DNA from 3 places in the Mangrovibacter sp. MFB070 genome. Region 2 is predicted to be linked to each of the others. Evidence: riboswitches for the same ligand, from Rfam matches in the RefSeq annotation. Region 2 holds a riboswitch; each other region holds the start of a gene.
The links. Region 2 has a riboswitch for thiamine pyrophosphate ahead of thiM (hydroxyethylthiazole kinase). Riboswitches for the same ligand answer to the same signal wherever they lie in the genome.
Positions count from the first base shown of each region.

Region 1 (7,858 bases), on a different contig from region 2:
AACGGCTGTCCGGGTGAATTTCCAGTTTCACCCAGTTGGTACCTAATGCTTCGCGCGCAAGCTGTGCGGCAAAGACCGCTTCATCTGCCGTTTTGGCACCCGATGTGTTGGGCAATAGTTGCACGCCGGCAGCCAGTAGCGGTTGCAGTAAATCGTCCCGGTGCTGGCGGAAATCAACCCGCTTTAACGCCAGTGTGACCAGTTGGGTACCACTGGCAATAATGGCCTGCTGCATTAATAATGGCGAAGCAAATTTCCCGGTGCCTGTCAGCAGGTGAGAATCAAACGTTTTATCAGCAATACGTAACATGTCAGCCTCCGGCAATGACTTCAAACAGCAGCAGGTCATCGCCTGGCTGTAGAATGTGGGTATCCCAGTGTTCGCGTGGCAGGATTGTCTGGTTTAGCGCCAGCGCGGTGCCGGGCTTCAGTTGGTGGAAAGTAGACAATAACTGCACCACCGTGGTGTTTTCAGCACAACTTACCGGATGGTCATTAAACTGAATTTGCATGTTGCCCTCCACACACCGGGCAGTGAGGCGATGGCTGGAGCCGAATGGCACGCCACAGATTGGTTTTGGCATCAAACAGAGATAAAGTCCCGGCCTGGTTGGTGACTCCAGCCAGCCACTTCAGTGCTTCCAGCGCCTGGCTGACACCCAGTAACCCAACAACAGGCCCCAGCACACCCGCAGTACGGCAGTTCCGCTCTGGCTCGTGCTCGTCAGGCCATAAACAACGGTAACAACCCTGTTGCCATGGTGGAGACAGCACCATCATTTGCCCGCCAAACCCAACGGCACTGGCGGTGATAAATGGCTTGTTCAGTGCCACACAGGCTGCATTGATTGCCTGGCGGGTTGGCATATTGTCACTGCAATCAAGTACCAGGTCGGCATCAGCCAGCACACTGGTTAGTGTTTCTGGTGTAAGGTACTGGTCGATGGGCGTTAGCGTGACAGACGGGTTGACCTGAGCCAGTTTTTCAACGGCTACATGTGCTTTATTGCGGCCAATATCTTGCTGTGTATACAGTGTCTGGCGATGCAGGTTACTGATGTGAACGACATCGCCGTCAGCAAGAATTAACTGGCCCACCCCAGCGCCAGCCAGATAATGAGCAGCCGGTGAACCGAGCCCGCCTAACCCAATCACAGCAACGCAGGACTTGCTCAGAGCCTGCTGGCCGTCGAGGCCCACTTCATCCAGCAGTAAATGGCGGCTGTAACGCATGAAATCCTGATCATTCATCGCCATTCCCCGCTAAATTAAGTAATGCTCTGGTTGCAGCCTGCCAGTCTTGCGCCTGTGTAATGGCGCTTACCACGGCAATGCTGCCCACCCCGGTAGCCAGTACCTCAGGTGCCCGCGCCAGGCTTATTCCTCCTATTGCTACTGTTGGGTAACCTTGCAGGCGGTGAACGTGAGAAGCCAGTTGTTGCAGGCCTTGTGGCTCGGAAGGCATTTGCTTGGTTTGTGTGGGGAAAATATGCCCCAGAGCAATGTAAGAGGGGCGCACAGACAGTGCCCGGTCGATTTCAGCGTCATCATGAGTGGAAACGCCCAGGCGTAACCGCGCATCGCAAATTGCGCCCAGGTTCGCGGTGTCCAGGTCTTCCTGGCCCAGATGTACTCCCCAGGCCCGGTGTTTAATGGCCAGCCGCCAGTAATCGTTGATAAACAGCCGGGCTTCATAGCGCTGTCCAAGATGAATAGCCTGGATAATATCCTGCTCAACTTCATTCTCAGGCTTATCTTTGATACGAATCTGGAGCGTTTTCACTCCCAGAGCCAGCAGGCGCTTCAGCCAGGTAATGCTGTCTACGACGGGGTATAACCCCATCCGGACAGGCACGGTTGGAAAATCAGGTTGGTAAATCATGCCTGCTCCTTGCGAAGATAAATTTCTCCGCCGCGAGCGCGGAAATCCTGCGCCATGTTTTCCATGCCTTCCGCGCGTTGTTTTGCAGCGTAATCACGTACATCCTGGGTGATTTTCATGGAGCAAAATTTTGGCCCACACATCGAACAGAAGTGCGCCACTTTGCCGGATTCCTGAGGCAGGGTTTCATCGTGATAAGCCCGTGCAGTGAACGGGTCGAGGGCCAGGTTGAACTGGTCTTCCCAACGGAACTCGAAGCGGGCTTTTGACATCGCGTTATCGCGAATCTGCGCCCCCGGATGCCCTTTGGCAAGGTCGGCAGCATGAGCGGCAATTTTATAGGTGATAAGACCTTGCTTTACATCTTCTTTATTGGGGAGGCCAAGGTGCTCTTTTGGCGTGACATAACACAGCATGGCGCAACCGAACCAGCCAATCATGGCTGCGCCAATTCCTGATGTGAAGTGATCATAACCCGGTGCAATATCCGTGGTTAGTGGGCCAAGGGTATAAAACGGTGCTTCATGGCAGTGTTCCAGCTCTTCTGTCATATTGCGCTGAATCATCTGCATCGGCACATGCCCGGGGCCTTCAATCATCACCTGTACGTCATATTCCCAGGCGATTTTGGTCAGTTCGCCAAGCGTATGTAATTCTGAGAATTGCGCCTCGTCGTTCGCATCCTGAATAGATCCCGGGCGCAGGCCGTCACCCAAAGAGAGCGCAACATCATAGGCGGCACAGATTTCACAAATTTCACGGAAATGCTGATACAGGAAGTTTTCCTGATGATGGGAGAGGCACCATTTAGCCATAATCGAACCGCCACGAGAAACAATCCCGGTGAGGCGGTCTGCTGTCATTGGCACATAACGTAACAGTACTCCGGCATGGATAGTGAAGTAGTCCACGCCTTGCTCAGCCTGTTCAAGTAAGGTGTCACGGAACAGTGGCCAGGTGAGGTCTTCTGCAATGCCATTAACCTTTTCCAGCGCCTGGTAAATTGGAACGGTACCAATGGGAACCGGGCTGTTACGCAGGATCCACTCACGGGTTTCATGGATATAGCGGCCGGTTGATAAGTCCATTACTGTGTCTGCCCCCCAGCGTGTTGACCACACCAGTTTTTCCACTTCTTCTTCAATAGAAGAACTGACTGCCGAGTTACCAATATTGGCATTCACTTTAACCAGAAAGTTACGGCCAATAATCATTGGCTCAGATTCGGGGTGGTTAATGTTTGCCGGAATAATTGCGCGCCCGGCAGCCACTTCATCCCGAACAAACTCGGGGGTGATATTTTCCGGAAGATGCGCGCCAAAGCTGTGGCCTGGGTGCTGGTGGCGCAACACGCTGTCGCGGATCCGTTCCCGGCCCATATTTTCCCGCAGAGCAATAAACTCCATCTCCGGGGTGACAATTCCTTTGCGGGCGTAGTGTAACTGTGTAACGCAATGCCCTTTTATGGCTCTGCGCGGCGGCTGAACACCCTTGAAACGTAATTCTTCCAGCCCCTCGTCTTCCTGGCGTGCCAGCGTCCAGGACGATGAACTGTTGTGCAGTTGCTGGGTATCTTCGCGGGCATCAATCCAGGCCTGGCGGCATTTGGGCAGCCCCTGAAGTACATCAATAGATTGGTCCGGGTCGCCATAAGGGCCTGAAGTGTCATAAACCGGGATGGGGTCATTTGGCGTGAGTTCAGGGTTTTCCCGTGTACCGCCAGTCACGGTCGGGCTCATTTGTATTTCACGCATGGGTACCTGAATATCCGGGCGGCTGCCAGCCAGATATACCCGTTTTGATGCCGGAAAAGCAGAGCCTTCCAGAGTATTAATAAATTGCTGAGCAGCATCACGTTGCTCACGGCGGGTTGGTGTTTTTTGTACGGACATAGCGCATTCCAGTTTGTTGGTCAGGAAGTGGCTTGTCAGAACGACGGACAGGAGTAGCAAAGACGCAATAACGCCAGAAAATAAGCGTAATGCAGGGAGAGTACTCTTGTTCCCTTCGCAGGTCTTAACCTGATCAGGTTCCGCGGATCCCGAATTAACGGTCTCAGCCCGTGCTTACACACTGGGCACTCCGACAAGAAAAACATCGCTTTCGCGATAATGTATAAAAACTAACTTACTCGCTCACAGAACAAAACTCAAGCAGGCCGGGATTCGGCGTTGTCTGGTTCGGTATTCTGTAAATCATTTTTCCACACCAGGGTGAGTAGTTTATCTTCAAGGGTAAAACGCGCTTCAAGCGCTTCACCTATCCCTGATAAGGCCTGCTGAAATTCCTGCCAGTTATCATGGTCAATGGCAGTTTCCAGGCTGGTATCGTAGAAATGCATAATAGACTGCGTGTTGGCTTCTAACCGGGGGTAGAGTTGTGCGACAGATTTTGCGGTACTGGTACCTTCAACCTCTCGAATGATGCGCTCATAAAGACTAAAGTGGCATGCTGAGAGATAGTCCACCAGGCCCTGGCAAAAGTCGTCCAGCGCCTTTTCATCAATGGCGGAATGGGCACTCTTTTTAGGCTTGAGCCCAACTAACCGGTAATAAGCAATTAATAGTTGCCTGCGGGTATTCAGCCAACTGTCAACTAATGCATTACTACCACCAACACGGGCTGTCAGGTTTTCCAGTTGGTTTAGCATGTTTGAGCATCTCCATGAGTTATATACTCGTCATGCTTCAATTTGCAGGTGGGTAAGTAGTGCTTGCCTGCAACTCGAATTATTTTGAGTATCAGATAAAAATCTGAACCATCTGAATGTAGCTATTATGTAAACCAACATGCCAGTGACACAGAGGTTGTGCAAGGAAATATGAAACATTTTGTAAAAAAAACCGATGAAGGCTGGTGGGTTGTCAGCCATGAACAAAAATTGTGGTTGCCGGCAGGTGAGTTACCCTGTGGGAGCGCAGAGCAGTACCAGTTAGATGGTTTGCAGGCTATGCAAATTGGCACCTGGGATTCCCTTCCGGTCTGGCTGGTTCAGCACAACTTCCCTACAGGAATGGCTTCGGTCAGGCAACTTCTCGACAACGAAAGTGGGCTGTTTCAGTTAGCCGGCCGGGGTGTTCAGCTGGCTGAATTTTACCGTTCTCACAAATTCTGTGGCTACTGTGGTGCAGAAATGTACCCCAGCAAAACAGAGTGGGCGATGTTGTGCAGCCACTGCCATGAGCGCTATTACCCGCAAATAGCGCCCTGCATCATCGTAGCGATTCGCCGTGATGACCATATTTTGCTGGCACGCCATAACCGGCACAAGAATGGTGTTTACACCGTGCTGGCGGGCTTCGTGGAAGTGGGGGAAACGCTGGAGCAGGCTGTGGCGCGTGAGGTGATGGAAGAAAGCAGCATTCGCGTACAAAATTTGCGTTATGTCAGTTCACAGCCCTGGCCTTTTCCACAATCGCTGATGATGGCGTACATGGCGGATTACCACAGTGGTGATATCAAAATCGACCCTTCAGAACTCCTTGATGCTAACTGGTATCGCTATGATCAGCTTCCTTTACTCCCGCCACCGGGGACTGTCGCACGGCGGTTAATAGAAGATACTGTTGCCTTATGTCGGGCTGAGTATGAATAACATGCTACACTCAGCGCCCTATTTTTATTGTTTTATCTACCCTGACTGCGGGTGAATCAGCGCACAGAAGGAACCCCATGACTGACCTGAAAAATGATCGTTATTTGCGAGCCCTGTTACGCCAGCCGGTTGATGTTACCCCTGTATGGATGATGCGCCAGGCGGGCCGGTATCTACCGGAATATAAAGCGACCCGCGCGCAAGCAGGGGATTTTATGGCACTGTGCAAGAATGCTGAACTTGCCTGCGAGGTCACGCTGCAGCCGTTGCGCCGTTATGCACTGGATGCCGCCATTTTATTCTCTGATATTCTGACCATTCCGGATGCGATGGGGCTGGGGCTCTATTTTGAAGCGGGGGAAGGTCCACGCTTCACGTCGCCAGTGCGCAGTAAGGCCGATGTGGATAAATTACCGGTTCCTGACCCGGAAATGGAACTGGGCTATGTCATGAATGCAGTACGCACCATCCGCCGTGAACTGGCCGGGCAGGTACCGCTGATTGGTTTCTCTGGTAGCCCGTGGACACTGGCCACTTACATGGTTGAAGGTGGCAGCAGCAAAGCCTTTACGGTTATCAAAAAAATGCTGTTTGCCGAGCCCCAGACCTTACATACGTTGCTGGGCAAACTGGCAGAAAGCGTTACGCTTTACCTCAATGCTCAAATTCGGGCTGGTGCGCAGTCCGTGATGATCTTTGATACCTGGGGCGGTGTACTGAGTGGGCGAGATTATCAGGCGTTTTCCCTGAATTATATGCAGCAAATTGTTGCCGGCCTGATTCGTGAACATGAAGGGCGCCGTGTGCCTGTGACACTGTTTACCAAAGGTGGTGGGCAGTGGCTGGAAGCAATGGCCGAAACCGGGTGCGATGCCCTGGGCATCGACTGGACAACAGATATTGCAGATGCCCGGCGTCGGGTAGGGCATAAAGTTGCATTGCAGGGCAATATGGACCCGTCAATGCTGTATGCGCCTCCGGCTCGTATCGAAGAGGAAGTGGCATCTATCCTGGCCGGGTTTGGTCACGGAGAAGGCCATGTGTTCAATCTTGGGCACGGAATTCACCAGGATGTCCCGCCAGAGCATGCCGGAGCGTTTGTTGAAGCTGTTCACCGGCTTTCTGCTCAATGGCATAAATAATGGACCTGGCGGCGCTCAGGGCGCAACAACAGCACCTGGCCTCTCAGGTGATAACCGAAGACTGCGGCGTGCCTGCCGAACCGCGGCTCATTGGTGGTGCTGATGTGGGCTTCGAACAACAGGGTACTGTAACCCGCGCCGCACTGGTTCTGCTCTCCTGGCCTGATTTAACGCTGGTAGAATACCAGGTTGCACGTATTCCAACGGAATTCCCGTATATCCCCGGTTACCTCTCTTTTCGCGAATGCCCGGCGTTGCTGGCGGCGTGGGAGAAGCTATCCCGTCGCCCTGATTTGCTCTTTGTTGATGGCCAGGGGATTGCGCATCCGCGCCAGTTTGGTGTCGCCAGCCATTTTGGGTTACTGGTTGACACCCCAACGATTGGCGTGGCGAAAAAACGCCTGTATGGCACATCAGACAGCGAACAGTTGGCGCAGGATGGTGTTACGCCGTTGCTATCCTCAGAGCGCACCTTGGGCTGGGTGTGGCGCAGTAAGCCGCGTTGCCTGCCTTTGTTTATTTCCCCCGGGCACAAGGTTCACTCGGGCACCGCGCTTGCGTGGGTGAAACGCTGTACGCGAGGCTATCGCCTCCCAGAACCGACACGCTGGGCAGATGCCGTGGCATCCCGTCGCCCGGCATTTATACGCTGGCAAGAAAAAATGCGCCAGGTAGAGTAAACTGCGCCCAATATCGACTGTTGAGACTTCACTATGTTACAAAACCCAATTCACCTGCGTCTGGAAAAACTCCAGAGCTGGCAACATGTTACTTTTATGGCCTGCCTGTGTGAGCGGATGTACCCCAATTACGCCATGTTTTGCCAGCAAACTGAGTTTGGTAACGGGCAACTGTATCGGCGGATTCTGGATTTGGTCTGGGAGACATTGACGGTAAAAGACGCGAAGGTTAACTTCGACTCTCAACTGGAGAAGTTCGAAGACGCAATTCCGTCTGCGGATGATTTCGACATCTACGGTGTTTACCCGGCAATAGATGCCTGTGTGGCGTTAAGTGATTTGTTACATGCGCTGTTGGGAGGTGAAACCCTTGAGAAAGCTATCGAGGTAAGTAAAACCTCTATCACGTCAGTGTGCATGTTAGAAATGACCCAGTCCGGTCGGGAAATGACCGACGAAGAGTTGAAAGATAACCCTGCAGTTGAACAAGAATGGGACATCCAATGGGAGATTTTTCGCCTGTTGGCAGATTGCGAAGAGCGCGATGTTGAGCTGATCA
Region 1 covers NZ_JJMI01000004.1:4,900-12,757, reverse strand. The annotation lists gene DT73_RS01760 (thiazole synthase) at 1-310, opposite strand, end outside; gene thiS (sulfur carrier protein ThiS) at 312-512, opposite strand; gene DT73_RS01750 (HesA/MoeB/ThiF family protein) at 496-1,251, opposite strand; gene thiE (thiamine phosphate synthase) at 1,244-1,879, opposite strand; gene thiC (phosphomethylpyrimidine synthase ThiC) at 1,879-3,774, opposite strand; TPP riboswitch at 3,868-3,977, opposite strand; gene DT73_RS01735 (Rsd/AlgQ family anti-sigma factor) at 4,032-4,532, opposite strand; gene nudC (NAD(+) diphosphatase) at 4,704-5,477, shown strand; gene hemE (uroporphyrinogen decarboxylase) at 5,555-6,619, shown strand; gene nfi (deoxyribonuclease V) at 6,619-7,299, shown strand; gene DT73_RS01715 (YjaG family protein) at 7,333-7,858, shown strand, end outside.
Region 1: linked by a shared signal. The riboswitch ahead of thiC (phosphomethylpyrimidine synthase ThiC) and the one ahead of thiM (hydroxyethylthiazole kinase) in region 2 are both predicted to bind thiamine pyrophosphate.

Region 2 (7,858 bases):
CGTCAGGTATTTTTTCAGAGAGGGTGACAGCTATCCTGACACTTACTTGGGGGATGACCTTGATCGCCAGTGGCAAGAACCGATTTCCTCAGAAGAGGAAGGTACAAACATGACTAAGGTCGGCAAAGTGTTTGCTGCGTTTAGTGCTCAGCCAGGTATCTCTTATCGTGATGATTACGGACAACTGCAGTTACTGCATTTGATTCGTCATAGAGTCTGCTCTTCGGCAATAGTTGGGTGGGTGAGAAACATTCTGTATCTACAGAAAACTTTCTGACACGAGAAAATCGCAGGGATCACTAAACGCTATTTGCATACGTTTCGCAATCCTCAGTTTTTTATGTAATTGATGGTATTGATTGGGAGTGAATAAAATAGGCAGGCATGAAGCCTGGCTATTTTATCGCCGTCAAATGAATGATGGTAAATAGAAAACTGTTAGCATCATGAACAGTAAAATAATACCGACGATGGAAAGTCGCACTTTTACACGTAACCAATCGGTGTACTGATTAGGAAGTGATTTAATAAATCGTATTTGTTCATTATCCATTCCTCGCGTATGGAATGAGTTTTCTTTAAAGTATAATGCTTTAATAAAGAATGCATCACGCATAAACGAGAAAAAGCCCCCCCCATTCTGATAAATTAAGACTTCTGCTGGTCTTGCACCAAATTTTTCAACAAATAGTGAGCAGAGAGTCATAAATTTTCTCTTGACTAATTTGTCATAAATCACGTAGGAAACATAATTAATTATTCCGAGAATCAAAAAGATCCCAGCGATTTCAACTCGATGTATCATCAGAAAATTAATTGCCGAAAACGTCATACAACTGTTCTCCACCTAATTCCCCAACAGCACTCCCCACCGTGCTACCAGCGTACCCTAAACCAACACCTGCAATAACGGTACAAACAAGCCCGCCAACACCAGCAGTACCAACACCGATTGCGACGCATAATGGTATAGCGCCGCTACCAGCGAGAACACCGCCACCTGTACCCAAAGCAAAACTACCAATTTCAGTATATTTTTTCTTAGTACATTCAGCTTCGCGACCAATAGAACACGCCTCATGAATTTCATTAAGAGAGTGAAGAGCGCTAAAGCCGATCCCCATATAACCCGTGTACTTCATTGCTTTTACGTATTTAGCTGCCCGTTCGATGTGGGTAGCATAGCCTTCAATGTCTCTGATCCCCGTTTCATTCCATTTGTGGGTAATAGAACTGCTGGACAGGCCGAGTGCATTTTTTATTTTGGTATACTCTCCGAATTTCATAGCCTTATTCAGGAAACCGACTTTGAGTATGGATTCAAGCTCTTTAAACAATTGGCTACGTCTTACATAAAACTGTTCGCCGATTAATGCGCCTCGTGTCATGTACGTATTTTTATAATTTTCCTGGATCTCTTTGAGAATTCTTTCAATATTATCAAAGTATTTTCCAACAGGATCAGCCGCAAGACCAATTCCCGTGTCAGCATAGCTGGTGAAATTAGCTATGGTTGCGTAATGCTTGTGCAGTAAGTTAGCCTCCTCATGTGTCAGCGGTTCCAGCGCTGTATCAATGCGCTGTTTTGCTGCTTTCATGTGGGCAATTTGTTTGTCATCCTGCTTATCAGGATCAACCAGAAGCAGAATAGAACCGGCTTTGTACTCCTTATCTACACCGTTCAAAGACCGATAAAGTTCGCGTGTTCCTGCTGGTGGCTCATTTTCAAATAGCCACGGCTCATAGGCTCTCGTTTCAGCACCGTATGGGAGTACGCAAAAACCGGCGTCTACAGGTTCGCGCCTGGTTGCTACTTTCTTCTTAGCTACCTGTGCATGCTGTTCAGGCTCTGCAACCTTTGCAGGTTCAGGAGTTGGGGGAGAGGCTACCAGTGGAGCTACAACAGGGGCGGCTTTAACTGTTTTTTCTTCCTCTACCCAATATTCGGCCCCAGGTAGGGATGTGATGAGCCTCGCATTGCAGGGACAAGTTGAATGGCTGTGTAATGTTCCGGCAGCGGGAACACCACGAATTCTGTAATTGGGAATGCCACCCGCGATGCTGTATGTTTTACCATCTTTACCGCATGACACACTATCACCATGCCTTGCTGTTGGCAGATCGCCCAAGCTATGATGCACAGAGCCTGAAAGGATGCTGCCGCCGCATGAGGTTTTATCGCCGATGCGAAGAAAATAGCCAGTTGCCATGAATCATCCTTAATGTAGTTTGTTGGCAGATTTAGCGCCTTCAACCGCCAGAGAAGTTACCACCCACATGTGTTCTTCTATGGAATAAGTGGTTACTCATAACGTCCTGTACTTGTGTTGTTTTTTTAGCCTCCTATTGTCACATTATTATTGAGGTTTTGGATAGCGCATGAGTCATCCCTAAGTCAAACTTGTGATCGGCTCATCCCTCAAATCTCATAGCGTAGTGGCATAGCGCCCTTTTTTTGTTGTCCGGGATGGGGCAAAAAGGTGTCGGCTGTATTTTTAAGGTGAAGAAGCTATACCCGAGGAGGGCGGGCTTGCGTCAGCAAGCCTCTTCCTCTAATCTGGCACCAGCATAGATATTTACGCTAAATGACTCGGGGTGCCCCATCATAGATGGGCTGAGAAATACCCGTAATACCTGATCTGGATAATGCCAGCGTAGGGAAGTCAGATACCTGTCCGGTATCGCTTCTTCACGCCGGACAGGAGCCTGTAATGCAACCTGACCTGCTGTGCGGCAATCAAGCCGCCAATGTTTTACAACACTTCCATACTCACCGCCCACTGGTCCATTGCCTGACCAATGACGTGGTACAAACTTTTACTGCCAATACCTTGCTTGCTTTGCGTGCGTCCCCCGCGATGGTGCCGGACGAGCAGGAAGCTGCACAATTCGCGGCGCTGGCAGATGCCTTACTGATTAATGTTGGCACACTCACCACACCGCGTGCGGCAGGCATGATGGCAGCGATTCATGCAGCCAATAACGCGGGTAAACCCTGGGCGCTGGACCCGGTTGCGGTGGGCGCGTTGCAGTTGCGTACCACCTTTGCCCATCAGGCATGCGAATTACACCCGGCGGCTATACGGGGCAATGCTTCAGAAATTATGGCGCTGGCAGGTACTGGTACAGGCGGGCGCGGGGTGGATTCGTTGCAGCCTGCAGAGCAGGCAATAGATGCAGCCATGCGCCTTGCCCGTAGCACCGGGGCTGTTGTTACTGTGACAGGCGAGGTGGATTATGTCACCGATGGCGAACGCACTCTGGCTGTCCCCGGGGGCGATGTACTGATGACATATGTTGTGGGCACCGGGTGTGCGCTTTCTGCCGTGGTTGCTGCCAGTTGCGCATTACCGGGGGACAGGCTGGTCAATGTGGCGGGCGCATGCCGGATTATGTCTTGCGCCGGGGAGCGTGCAGTTGCAGCAAGCCACGGCCCGGGCAGTTTTGTTCCGGCCATGCTGGATGCTTTGTGGAACCTCAGTGAAGAGGCTCTGGCATGAAAAGAATTAATGCTCTGACAATTGCCGGAACAGATCCCAGTGGTGGCGCGGGTATTCAGGCCGATTTGAAGACGTTCTCAGCGCTGGGTGCTTACGGGTGTTCGGTGATAACCGCACTGGTGGCTCAAAATACACGCGGCGTGCAGTCGGTCTACCGCATTGAGCCGGATTTTGTCGCGGCGCAACTGGATTCAGTGCTCAGTGATGTGCGTATTGACTCCACTAAAATCGGCATGCTGGCAGAGGCCGACATCGTGGAGGCGGTTGCAGAGCAACTGCGCCGCTATCAGAGCCACAACGTGGTTCTTGATACGGTGATGCTGGCCAAAAGCGGCGACCCGCTTCTTTCTGCCTCTGCCGTCGAGACGCTGCGTAAAAAATTGCTGCCGCAGGTGGCGCTTATCACCCCAAACTTGCCAGAAGCCGCTGCACTGTTAAATGCGCCATCTGCGCAAACTGAAGGTGAAATGAAAGCACAGGGGCAGGCGCTACTGGCAATGGGGTGCGGCGCAGTGCTAATGAAAGGGGGGCATCTGGATGATGCGGAAAGCCCGGACTGGCTCTTTACCCGTGACGGCGAATGGCGTTTTAGTACACCGCGCGTGCTGACCAAAAACACCCATGGCACAGGCTGCACGCTCTCTGCCGCCCTTGCAGCGTTACGCCCACGGCATAGCACCTGGGCAGATACGGTGCAGCAGGCTAAAAGCTGGCTCTCTGCCGCGCTGGCGCAAGCCGACACGCTGGAAGTGGGGCACGGGATTGGTCCGGTTCACCATTTTCACGAGTGGTGGTAAGCCGTAAATACCTGCCATATTTCAGGTTGCAGGCGCGTTGGCTGTGCTCTTTCACCCCCGTTGCGTACTATTGCAAGGCACCTGGGGGTTACTCCTTGCCACCTTCCTGCAATTCGAATTATTTAGGGTATACTGGCATGAAACCCCGGCCAGAGAAAAACAGAGATGGAACAAGCGCATACCCGGTTAATTGCTCACCTTAATGAACGGATTGCCGCGCCCGACAACACGCCGCTGTACCTTAAATTTGCCGAAACGGTAAAAAACGCGGTGCGCAGTGGCCTGCTGGAGCATGGCAATATCCTGCCAGGTGAGCGAGACCTGAGCCAGCTGACCGGGGTGTCGCGGATCACGGTACGCAAAGCGATGCAGGCGCTGGAAGAAGAGGGCGTGGTAACCCGCGCTCGTGGTTACGGCACGCAAATCAACAATATCTTTGAATATTCCCTGAAAGAGGCGCGCGGTTTTTCTCAGCAGGTGGTGTTGCGTGGTAAAAAACCGAATACTTTGTGGGTCAATAAACGGGTGGTGAAATGCCCGGAAGAGGTAGCCAGCCAGTTGTCGGTTGCGCCGCAAAGCGATGTTTTTTTGCTTAAGCGTATTCGCTATGTCGATGAAGACGCGGTGTCAATTGAGGAGTCCTGGGTGCCGGCGGGGTTAATCCATGATCCCGATGCGATTGGTATCTCGTTGTACGACTACTTTCGCAGCCAGAATATATTCCCTCAGCGCACCCGCTCACGCGTCAGCGCCCGCATGCCGGACAGCGAATTTCAGGAACATATCAGTATGGATGACAAAATACCGGTGCTGGTGATTAAGCAAGTGGCGCTTGACCAGCAACACCGGCCGGTTGAGTACAGCATCAGCTACTGCCGCAGCGATCTATACGTCTTTGTGTGCGAGGAGTAACTCCTCACGCGTTGGGGCGCAGTCTCCGCCACGATGGCTGACAACCCAGGCTGCCACTGCGTTGCCAAGCCTTACTGAATCAGCCAGAGTCCAACCCGCGGCAAGGCCCGCCAGCGTTCCGCCTGCATGGCTGTCGCCTGCGCCGATAGTATCCACAACGGTTGCCTGAAATGCCGGAACATAGCCCGATTCAGTGCCGTCGTACCAGGTGGCTCCTTCTTTGTCATGGCGAACAATCAGTGCAGAGGCAAACCGTTGCTGCCATGCCTCTCCCAGTTGTTCCTCCGCCACACCCAGGCGCCCGGCGGCAATCTGCGCTTCCTGGCGGTTCAGCGAAACTACGGGGCGGCAGGCCATAATCCGTGCCATCAGCGCATCAGAGATATCGGCAAGACGCGGGCCGAAATCAATAAACGCGGTTACATCCGGCAATCCTTCCAGCCAGGTCGTCAACAGTTCACCGCACGGCGATACCAGTTGATATCCGGAAAGATAAACGAGGCTGCCTGGGGGCACATCGAGTTGAGCCAGCCACGCTGGTTGCCACTGGTTTTCTACGCCACTGAAGGACATAAATGTGCGTTCGCCGTCCGGCTCAACAAGTGCCAGGCACCAACCGTTATCACCCGTTTCAGCTTCTACCACGCTATGAAGACTCTGCTTTGCCATTGCGTTGCGAATGATATCGGCCCACACACCGTGCCCCACGGGCAGGGCATTTTGCGCGGCAATACCCAGCCGTTTCAGGGCGATGGCGATATTCAGTGCACAGCCACCAATATTAACCCCTTGTTGTTTTAGCTCGATATCGCAACCGCTCCACGGTAAAGCCCAGGCGTCCGCAATCACGTCAATGACTGCTGCACCCAGCACAGTAAGCGGGCGTGTGGCATGCAGTGTTTCAAGCTGGTGGGCAAAACCTGAATTCATACATCCTCCCTTTGCTCCCGATAGCGCAACAGTGCAGCGCAATACCTGGTGAAATCGAGCTGATTAACAGCGTCGAGTTCAGATTTAAAGGACGGGTTAATCGCCTGTACCCCGTGCAACGCGCCGCAAATGGCGGTTGCCATTGCGCCAATGGTGTCTGTATCGCCGCCCAGGTTGGCGCATAAAACTGCGCAGCGGTTCGGGTCGGTTCCGGCCAGCTCCACCATTGCAATGGCTGCCGGAACGGATTCGATGGTGTTGGTACCGGCACCAACCAACTGATAAACCTGTTCGCTGGCGGATTCAGTGCCGTTTGCTTCGCGGACGGTTTTGAGTGCCAGTTCCAGGCGGGCCGCCAGTGATGGGCTGAAAGTAGTTGGTTTGGCTTCCTGCGCATAACGGGCGATACCGGGCAGGGCATCAGCAATGCTTTGCCAGCTTTCACCGTCAATAGCGCGGGAAACCGCCCAGGCAACTACTACAGCACCGGCAATCGCCAGGTCGGATTTATGCGTTGGGCTGGAGGCCAGAGCCACCTGGTCAACAAACTGTGCCAGATGGGTGGCCGGTAACAGGCAACCCAATGGTGAAGCACGCATCGCTGCGCCGTTGGTCACACCGTTGTTTTCCAGCTTGCTCACCGGTTTCCCGTCACGAATGGCGTTCAGTGCAATTTTAGAGGTTGGGCCTAATACATTCTTGTTAAAGGCGTCGAATGATTCTGCCCAGCGCAAAATATGCTTGCCGATGACATCGGCGTTGATCTGCCCGTCACATTCAATAATGGCATCAGCCAGGCAAAGCGCCATGGAGGTGTCGTCAGTAAACTCAGCCTGGTTAAAATAGCAGGCGGCATTGTTCTCTGTGGGGCCAGGTAAAAAGCGGTCGATCCAGCCAAAGTGCGCTTTGACGCGCTTTCTTGGCCACAGCTCAGATGGCATGCCCATCGCATCCCCTAACGCCTGCCCATAAAGAGCACCGAGAACACGTTCTTGTTTCATTTAACTTCCCCTTGTGTCAGCGCGTTATCGCTATCAACCACCTCAATTGCGGTGATCTCTTTATCCGATTCGCGGAAAAACAGCATAAACAGTATGGCTATCACGGCAATCATGACTGCGCCGAATGTCCACATCCCGGCCCAGTTGAAGGTCTGCCCATTCACCGGCGGATTCAGGGCGAACATTTTCTCCATCATCACACCGCCCAGTCGGTAACCCAGCAGGCTGCCAAAGCCCTGGCAGCACAGCGTAATCAAACCCTGTGCGGCAGTTCGCATATGTACCGGCGCTTTTTTATCCACATAGATGTACGCCGTTACGTAGTAGAAGTCATAACTCACGCCGTGTAACAAGATGCCGAGGAACAACAGGGCATAAGTGAAGTATTGCTCTGCGCCACCGTAGACAAAGAAACCATAGCGAATAGCCGCAGTGATAAGGCCCAGCAGTAAGACCTTCTTAATACCAAAGCGTTTGGTGAAGAATGGCAGCGCCAGCATAAAGAAGATTTCTGAGAACTGGCCAAGCGTCATCCAGCCGGTGGCGTTTTTCATGCCTACTTCTGTGAGATAACCGTTGGCAAAGATGTAGTAAAACGCCAGCGGCATTGCGAACAGGAACGAGCAGAAGAAGAACACCAGGAAGTTTTTGTCACGCAGAAGGATCAGTGCATCCAGCCCGAGCATCACTCTGAAATCCAGCTTGCCGGTGCTCTTTG
Region 2 covers NZ_JJMI01000050.1:100,343-108,200, forward strand. The annotation lists gene DT73_RS21470 (hypothetical protein) at 410-832, opposite strand; gene DT73_RS21475 (PAAR domain-containing protein) at 813-2,210, opposite strand; TPP riboswitch at 2,582-2,678, shown strand; gene thiM (hydroxyethylthiazole kinase) at 2,712-3,500, shown strand; gene thiD (bifunctional hydroxymethylpyrimidine kinase/phosphomethylpyrimidine kinase) at 3,497-4,297, shown strand; gene DT73_RS21490 (GntR family transcriptional regulator) at 4,463-5,209, shown strand; gene DT73_RS21495 (PfkB family carbohydrate kinase) at 5,183-6,139, opposite strand; gene DT73_RS21500 (ADP-ribosylglycohydrolase family protein) at 6,136-7,140, opposite strand; gene DT73_RS21505 (nucleoside permease) at 7,137-7,858, opposite strand, start outside.

Region 3 (7,858 bases), on a different contig from region 2:
CCAGCCACTGACAGCCGCTACGGCCTGGTTCTCCGGGCCAAATACCCGGGGCACAGAAGGCAGGCAAAATGCCACCAGTAATGCCCCAACCACAAAAATACCTGCGGCACATAAAAACATGGTGGTAAAACCAAATTTCAGCGCCAGCATAAAGGACAACGGAGGGCCAATTACCCAGGCCAGTGAAAGCTGGGCACGCATAATAGAGCTGAACATCACCACTTCTCTGGCTGAGTTATCTGCGTATTCACGTGCCAGAGCAAAAATTTGTGGCATGGTGGTGTTGGCCAGCGCCGCCAGAAAAACACCAAGGGTTATCAGAGTGAGGTAATGGCGATTGAATGCAAACACCAGGCTGTTGGCGACGGCCATCAGGCAGCAGAAAATAATCAGTTTACGCCGATCGCCCTTTCGGTCTGAACGTTTAGCCAGAATCATGCTGACAGCAATACCTGCCACAGCATTTACCGTGTAAAACAGGCCAACCCAGAATGAAGTCACCCCCACTTCTTTGCTCAGGAACAAACTCAGTGTGGGAGCCTGCAGTGCGCCCGCCACGCCCAGCATGAACGCAACAGCCATAAACGCCAGTAATACCGAGTTTAAATGCCTTCCCTGCGTAATCAGCCAATGCATCTCATAGGTCCTTTTATTATGTCCTGTGAAAAAACGCCCATCGCCGGGTAGATTTTAAACGAAAAAAACCAGCAGCACGATTGCCGCTGGTTGGTTAAAAGCACCAATACTCAGTCACACTTGATGAGAACGATGATGTCTGTGCAAAGCACAAGGATATGAACAGTGCCACTGCATGAGTTCATCAAGCATCTGCACACGTTGTTGAGGGCCAGGGCAGGCCAGCCATGAACCAGAAACACGCCGTGTTGCAGTAAAAAAAGCCAAATAAAACTGCTCTGCAAAGGAACGCTTCATAAGTTAACCTCGCTTTCATCACGAAACAGTATTGGCGTAATATAGGGAAAGATAAATTGATGAGTTTTCGCCCGGAGTTCCTCTTTTATGGCATCAACACGCTTGCAGCAGCAGTTCATCCGGTTATGGCAATGTTGTGACGGCCGGCCTCAATCCACAACGCTGCATGATCTGTCCACCCTGCTCAATTGCTCGCGGCGCCATATGCGTACTCTGCTCAATGCCATGCAGGCAAAAGGTTGGCTGACATGGGAAGCAGAGGCCGGGCGCGGCAAACGTTCACAACTGACATTTATCTATACAGGTTTATCTCTTCAGCAACAGCGGGCGGAAGACTTACTGGAGCAGGACCGGGTTGACCAACTGGTACAAATCGTTGGCGATAAAGATGAAGTCAAAAAAATGCTGCTCTCACACCTGGGGCGCAGCTTCCGCCAGGGGCGCCATATTCTGCGGGTACTTTATTACCGCCCACTGCTGAATTTATTACCCGGCACGCCACTGCGCCGTTCCGAAACTCACATTGTGCGGCAAATATTCAATGGGCTGACGCGAATAAATGAGGAAAATGGGGAACTGGAAGCAGACATTGCTCACCACTGGCAGCAATTATCACCTTGCCACTGGCGCTTTTTTTTACGTCCCGGAGTACATTTTCACCACGGGCGTGAACTCGAAATGGCCGATGTACTGTATTCACTGAACCGGGTTAACCAGCAACCTTTGTATGAGCATATTGCCAGTATATCGTCGCCGACCAACTGGACGCTGGATATCATACTTCACGAGCCTGATAACTGGCTGCCCTGGTTGATGGCGGGGGTTTCCGCCATGATTTTGCCTCGGGAATGGGAGTCATTGCCGCATTTCGCCACCCATCCAACCGGAACCGGCCCTTATTCTGTTACACGCAATAATACCAGCCAGCTCAGTATTCAGGCATTTGATGACTACTTTGGCTTCCGCGCGCTGATTGATGAAGTCAATATTTGGGTATTGCCCGAAATCGGCGAAGACATGAGCTGCGGTGTCTTTCTCGAAGATGGCAGCCAGAGTGAAAAAGCAGAAGAAAGCCGCCTGGAAGAGGGCTGCTATTACCTGTTGTTTGACCAGCGTTCTAAACATGGTGCCAACCCGCATGTAAGGGCATGGCTGAGCCAGGTACTTTCACCCGTAAATATTCTGGCTGACAGCGACCCTCAATATCATCGCCTGTGGTTTCCAGCCTGGGGGTTACTGCCCCGCTGGCACCACACTCCGGCCAGTACGGAGTATGGCAAACCAGAAGGACTGACCAGCCTTACGCTCACATTTTATGCTGACCACATAGAACACCGCACTCTGAGCGACATTATCAGTAAACGTCTGGCACAACACGGCATCCACCTGGTGATACAGGAAATCAGCTATAACGCCTGGTTTAATGGCGATGTGCACAGCGATATTTGGCTTAACAGCGCCAATTTCACACTGCCGCTGGATTACTCGGTCTTTGCTCATCTGTACGAAATTCCCCTGCTGAGCAAAGGGCTGGGTATTGCCATGAAAGAGGCCCACCAACAATGGCGCGCAGGTGAGCTAAATGCGGCGCAATGGGCACGCCAGTGTGTCGAACAGCAACATGTACTGCCACTGATTCACCACTGGCTCACTATCCAGGGGCAGCGCAGCATGCGGGGGTTGCGGATGAATACACTGGGGTGGTTCGACTTCAAATCCGCCTGGTTTGCTCCGCCAGAAAACTAACCCAACATGTTCTTTAATAATGCCAGGCAAATCATTACAATGAGCCGTTCTCAACGGGGTGCCCTGGATACCAGGCGCTGAGATAATACCCGTCGAACCTGATCCGGATAACGCCGGCGAAGGGATTTGAGGCCGTTCTCAAAATCCTTTGCCACCCTTTTTCAGGAGTGCAAAGTGTTAAAAAAATTACTGGCTTTACTGGTACTGGCCGCTGCGCCCGTCCTCGCCAAACCTACTCTCACCGTCTATACCTACGACTCATTTTCTGCTGACTGGGGCCCTGGCCCGGCTATCAAGAAAGCCTTTGAAGCACAATGCGGTTGTGAGCTGAAATATGTTGCGCTGGAAGACGGCGTATCACTGCTCAACCGCGTGCGCATGGAAGGGAAAAAAAGCAAAGCAGATATTGTCCTGGGGCTCGATAATAACCTGATAACTGCCGCCCGTCGCACCGGGCTGTTTACCGAAGCTGATATTACCCTGCCACCGTTGGCACTACCTGGCGGCTGGTCAGACGATACATTTATCCCGTTCGATTATGGCTACTTCGCGTTCGTCTACGACAAGAACAAACTGCACAACCCACCACACAGTCTGAAAGAACTGGTTGAAAGCCCACAGCAGTGGAAAGTGATTTATGAAGACCCGCGGACCAGTACCCCGGGCCTGGGGTTGTTACTGTGGGTGCAAAAGGTCTACGGCGACAAAGCACCGGAAGCCTGGCAAAAACTGGCTAAAAAGACAGTGACGGTAACAAAGGGCTGGAGTGAAGCTTATGGTTTATTCCTCAAAGGCGAGAGCGACCTGGTCCTGAGTTACACCACATCTCCGGCGTATCACATTATTGAAGAGAAAAAAGATAATTATGCCGCCGCGGATTTCAGCGAAGGGCATTATATGCAGGTGGAAGTTGCTGCCCGCCTTGCTAACAGCCCGCACCCGGAACTGGCGAAACAGTTTATGCAGTTTATGGTTTCTGATGCGTTCCAAAAAACGATCCCCACTGGCAACTGGATGTATCCGGTAAGCCATGTCGCGGTTCCGGAAGCCTTCAACCAACTGGTTAAGCCCGCCACCAGCCTGGTGTTTACGCCTGAACAGGTAGAACAAAACCGGGCAGCATGGATTAGCCAATGGCAGCAAGCCGTCAGCCATTAATTCCGGGCTGGTTATGGCCCGGGCTGATAGCCGCCGGAGCGATTTGCATTGTCGCTCTGGCGGCTTTTAGCGCTTTATGGCTACATGCTCCACAAACAGACTACAGCGCACTGCTTCACGACCCATGGTTGTGGCATGTGGTAAGGTTTTCGTTCTTCCAGGCTTCTTTGTCTGCCTTGTTGTCTGTTCTCCCTGCAATATTACTGGCGCGAGCACTCTACCGCCGTCGTTTCCCAGGCCGGCAACTCTTACTGCGTTTATGTGCCATGACCCTGGTTTTGCCCGTTCTGGTAGCCGTCTTTGGGATTCTGAGTGTGTATGGCCGCGAAGGCTGGTTAAGCACTGTTTTTGAACTGTCAGGTTTGAAGTGGTCATTCACGCCTTATGGGTTGCAGGGTATTTTGCTCGCGCATGTTTTTTTTAATCTGCCCTTAGCCACGCGTTTACTGCTGCAGTCTTTGGAAAATATCCCTGTAGAACAGCGGCTACTTGCCGCACAACTGAATATGCGCGGCTGGTACTTTTTCCGCCTGGTAGAGTGGCCCTGGATGCAACGCCAGATATTCCCGGCAGCCGCACTCATCTTTATGCTGTGTTTCGCCAGTTTTGCTACGGTACTGGCTCTGGGTGGCGGCCCGAAGGCGACAACTATTGAGCTGGCTGTTTACCAGGCACTGAGTTTTGACTTCGATCCAGCCAAAGCCGCCTGCCTGGCACTGATCCAGATGTTGTGCTGCTTTGGTCTTGTCTTATTGAGCCAAAAACTGACTCAGGCTTTTTCCCCCGGAGAGAGCCAGAATGCAACCTGGCGGGATCCACAAGACAACCTGGCAGCCCGGGTACTGGATAGCGCGGTGATCATTCTGGCATTACTGCTATTGTTGCCACCGCTTATGGCAGTTATTGCCGACGGGCTGGTCAACAACCCGATGGTTATTTTTCACCAGCCAGCGTTATGGTCTGCGCTAATCACCTCCGTTCGCATTGCCTGTGCGGCAGGTGTGGTGTGTTTATGCCTGACTACAATGCTGCTGTGGAGCAGCCGGGAACTCCGTTTGCGCCAGCGCCAACGCCCGGCACAGGCCATAGAGCTGAGCGGCTTACTGATTCTCGCCATGCCCGGAATCGTGCTGGCTACAGGTTTTTTCTTACTGCTGAACAGCACCACCGGGTTGCCTGAACGGGCTGATGGTATTGTTATTTTTACTAATGCGTTGATGGCAATCCCCTATGCGATGAAAGTACTGGAAAGCCCGTTTTATGATATTGCCAGCCGCTATAGCCGCTTATGCCAGCACCTGGATATCAGTGGCATTAACCGTCTGCGTTGGGTAGAACTACGGGCACTAAAACGCCCCTGTGCCCAGGCACTGGCTTTTGCCTGCGTATTATCATTGGGGGATTTTGGCGTTGTCGCTTTGTTCGGCAGTGACGATTTCCGCACCCTGCCGTTTTACCTCTACCAACAAATAGGGGCCTACCGGAGTAATGATGGTGCGGTTACCGCGATGCTGATGCTGTTACTCTGCTTCTTGCTGTTCACTTTGATAGAGAATACCGCTAAACGCCATGCTAACACTCACTGACGTCACCTGGCTTTACCAGCACCTGCCCATGCGTTTTAACGTGACACTGGCTCCCGGTGAGCGCGTTGCCGTACTGGGCCCCAGCGGAGCCGGGAAAAGTACGTTACTGAATCTGATTGCCGGTTTTCTCAGACCAGACAGTGGCACTATCACCCTTAACCAGCAAAACCATACTCTGACCCCGCCTGCACATCGCCCGGTCTCTATGCTGTTTCAGGACAACAATTTATTCAGCCACCTCACCATCCGGCAAAATATTGGCCTGGGGCTGCACCCGGGAATGAAGCTCACGGCAACACAAAAAACAGCGCTGGAAGAGATTGCCCACAAAATGGCGATTAGTGATTTACTGGACCGCCTGCCAGCGCAATTATCTGGCGGGCAACGCCAGCGCGCCGCCCTGGCCCGTTGCCTGTTGCGCGCTCAGCCGGTTCTGCTGCTGGATGAACCTTTCTCTGCCCTGGATCCGGCATTGCGCCAGGAAATGCTGGCGCTGGTGGAATCAGTCTGTGAGAGCCAGAAAATCACGCTGATGATGGTTTCACATAACCTGGATGATGCCGCACGTATTACACCGCGCAGCCTGGTAGTGGCTGACGGGCGAATTGTCTGGGATGGCTCCACTCAGTCACTGAGCGACGGTTCGTCTCCTGCCGCCGGGTTACTGGGGATTTCCCAAAGCTAGCCGAAAATGACCTGGTGCAAGATGCGGGCATAAACCGGCATCAACGGGTGGCGAAGCAACAGAAATACCAGTGCAAGGCAGCAAACCGCGGCCAGGGGCGCCAGCCACATTAACCGCGCGCGGGGTAACCGGCCTTCAGGGAGCTCGCCTGCTGGCTTACGCTCGCTGCGCCATAAACGCCAGTTCAGCCATAATGCAAGCCAGGTTACAGCCGCTGCAGCCAGTAATAACCACTGAAAATGCCCGGCATTTTCACCCGCGGGGATGTCGATTGCCGCCCCGGCCAGAATGCCCGGCAGAAAATAAACCGGCGGCCAGAACAGGCAGCCGGGAATATTGGCTCTGGCAAACCGGGCAACCGACAAATCCAGCATACCGGCCAGCATTGGAACCAGAGGGCGTGTCGGGCCCACAAAACGGCCAACTAAAATAGTCACAGTGCTGTGGCGGTGTAATGCCATCTCTGTTTTATCCACCAGCGTTTTATATTTTTTCAGAAATGACCAGTTGCGCAGGGGCCGTTTAAAGCGCCAGCCAATCCAGAAAGAGACCCAGTCGCCCGCGAGGCAACCAATAATGCCCACGCCCCAGGCCCACCAGAACGGCAAGTTACCACTACCGATCAGCGCACCAAGCGCCGCCATAAAGACCGTACCAGGCAGCAACAATCCAACCAGAGCAAGAGATTCAAAAAAAGCGACCATCAGCACAATTATCAGTGCGAAGGTGAGTGAATGGGCTATCAGTTGTTCAACAAAGGCGTACATAAAACGTCCGTCAGACTTACGAACGGCGATTTTGCGGGGCAGGCAGCATAAGGTCAAGATTCCAGCCCCGCGAAAGATTAAGCGGTTGTAACAAAACCGGCTTACCAGGCCACTTACTGCTCGTAACCGGCACGAAACTCACTGGGGCTGGCGCCAGTGCATTTTTTGAAAACCCGCGAAAAATAAAGCTGGTCCTCAAACCCGACATTACGCCCTACACTGGCGATAGGCATACGCGTGGTACTGAGCAACAATTTCGCCTGGCTGATACGCTGATCTTCCCGCCAGCTCAGCACACTCACCCCCAATTGCTGGCGGAACAAATGAGACAACCGAGAGGGAGAAAGGCACACATGCTGCGCCACACCGGCGATATCAAACTGGCTGTCGGACAAGTGGTCGCTAATATACTGGCAGGCTTCACGCACCCGGTTATCCAGAGGGGGATTCATTGATTCACTGATAGCTGCCATGCGCTTCAACAACAATTGTTCCAGCAAATTTATCGCCAGCAGTTCGGCATAGCGCCCCTGAGACTGCCCCGCATCAATTACCTGCTGAATCAGAGAAGAGAACGCTTCAATATGCTGTTCATCTGGCCGGTAAAAACCGGTATGCGCGAAAATGGTCGGCCAGTTCAGCCACTCAAGCCAGTATGCCCGGGGGCGGAAGTAGACCCATTGATGGTACCAGGCGCTGCAATCAGGGTGGCGGCCATAGTGGTGAATTTCTCCCGGCGGAAACAACAACATATCCCCCGGTTTGCAAATAAACTGCTGGTGATTGTTATTGATAACGCCTTCGCCTTTGACTGTCAGGTTCAGAATAAAACCCTTCATGCCTAATGGACGGTCAATAAAGAAATCCAGCGGTCCCCCCGACTCGATAGGGGTTAACCCGGCAACCAGATGCGCGTTAAATGAATACCCCGGCAGCAGGGGATCATTTTGTGTTTCAGCCATACCGAATTTGACTCCTGCATA
Region 3 covers NZ_JJMI01000019.1:133,263-141,120, forward strand. The annotation lists gene DT73_RS07210 (MFS transporter) at 1-636, opposite strand, end outside; gene sgrT (glucose uptake inhibitor SgrT) at 751-933, opposite strand; gene sgrR (HTH-type transcriptional regulator SgrR) at 1,021-2,679, shown strand; TPP riboswitch at 2,724-2,822, shown strand; gene thiB (thiamine ABC transporter substrate binding subunit) at 2,854-3,837, shown strand; gene thiP (thiamine/thiamine pyrophosphate ABC transporter permease ThiP) at 3,813-5,423, shown strand; gene thiQ (thiamine ABC transporter ATP-binding protein ThiQ) at 5,407-6,108, shown strand; gene DT73_RS07235 (DedA family protein) at 6,105-6,875, opposite strand; gene araC (arabinose operon transcriptional regulator AraC) at 6,989-7,837, opposite strand.
Region 3: linked by a shared signal. The riboswitch ahead of thiB (thiamine ABC transporter substrate binding subunit) and the one ahead of thiM (hydroxyethylthiazole kinase) in region 2 are both predicted to bind thiamine pyrophosphate.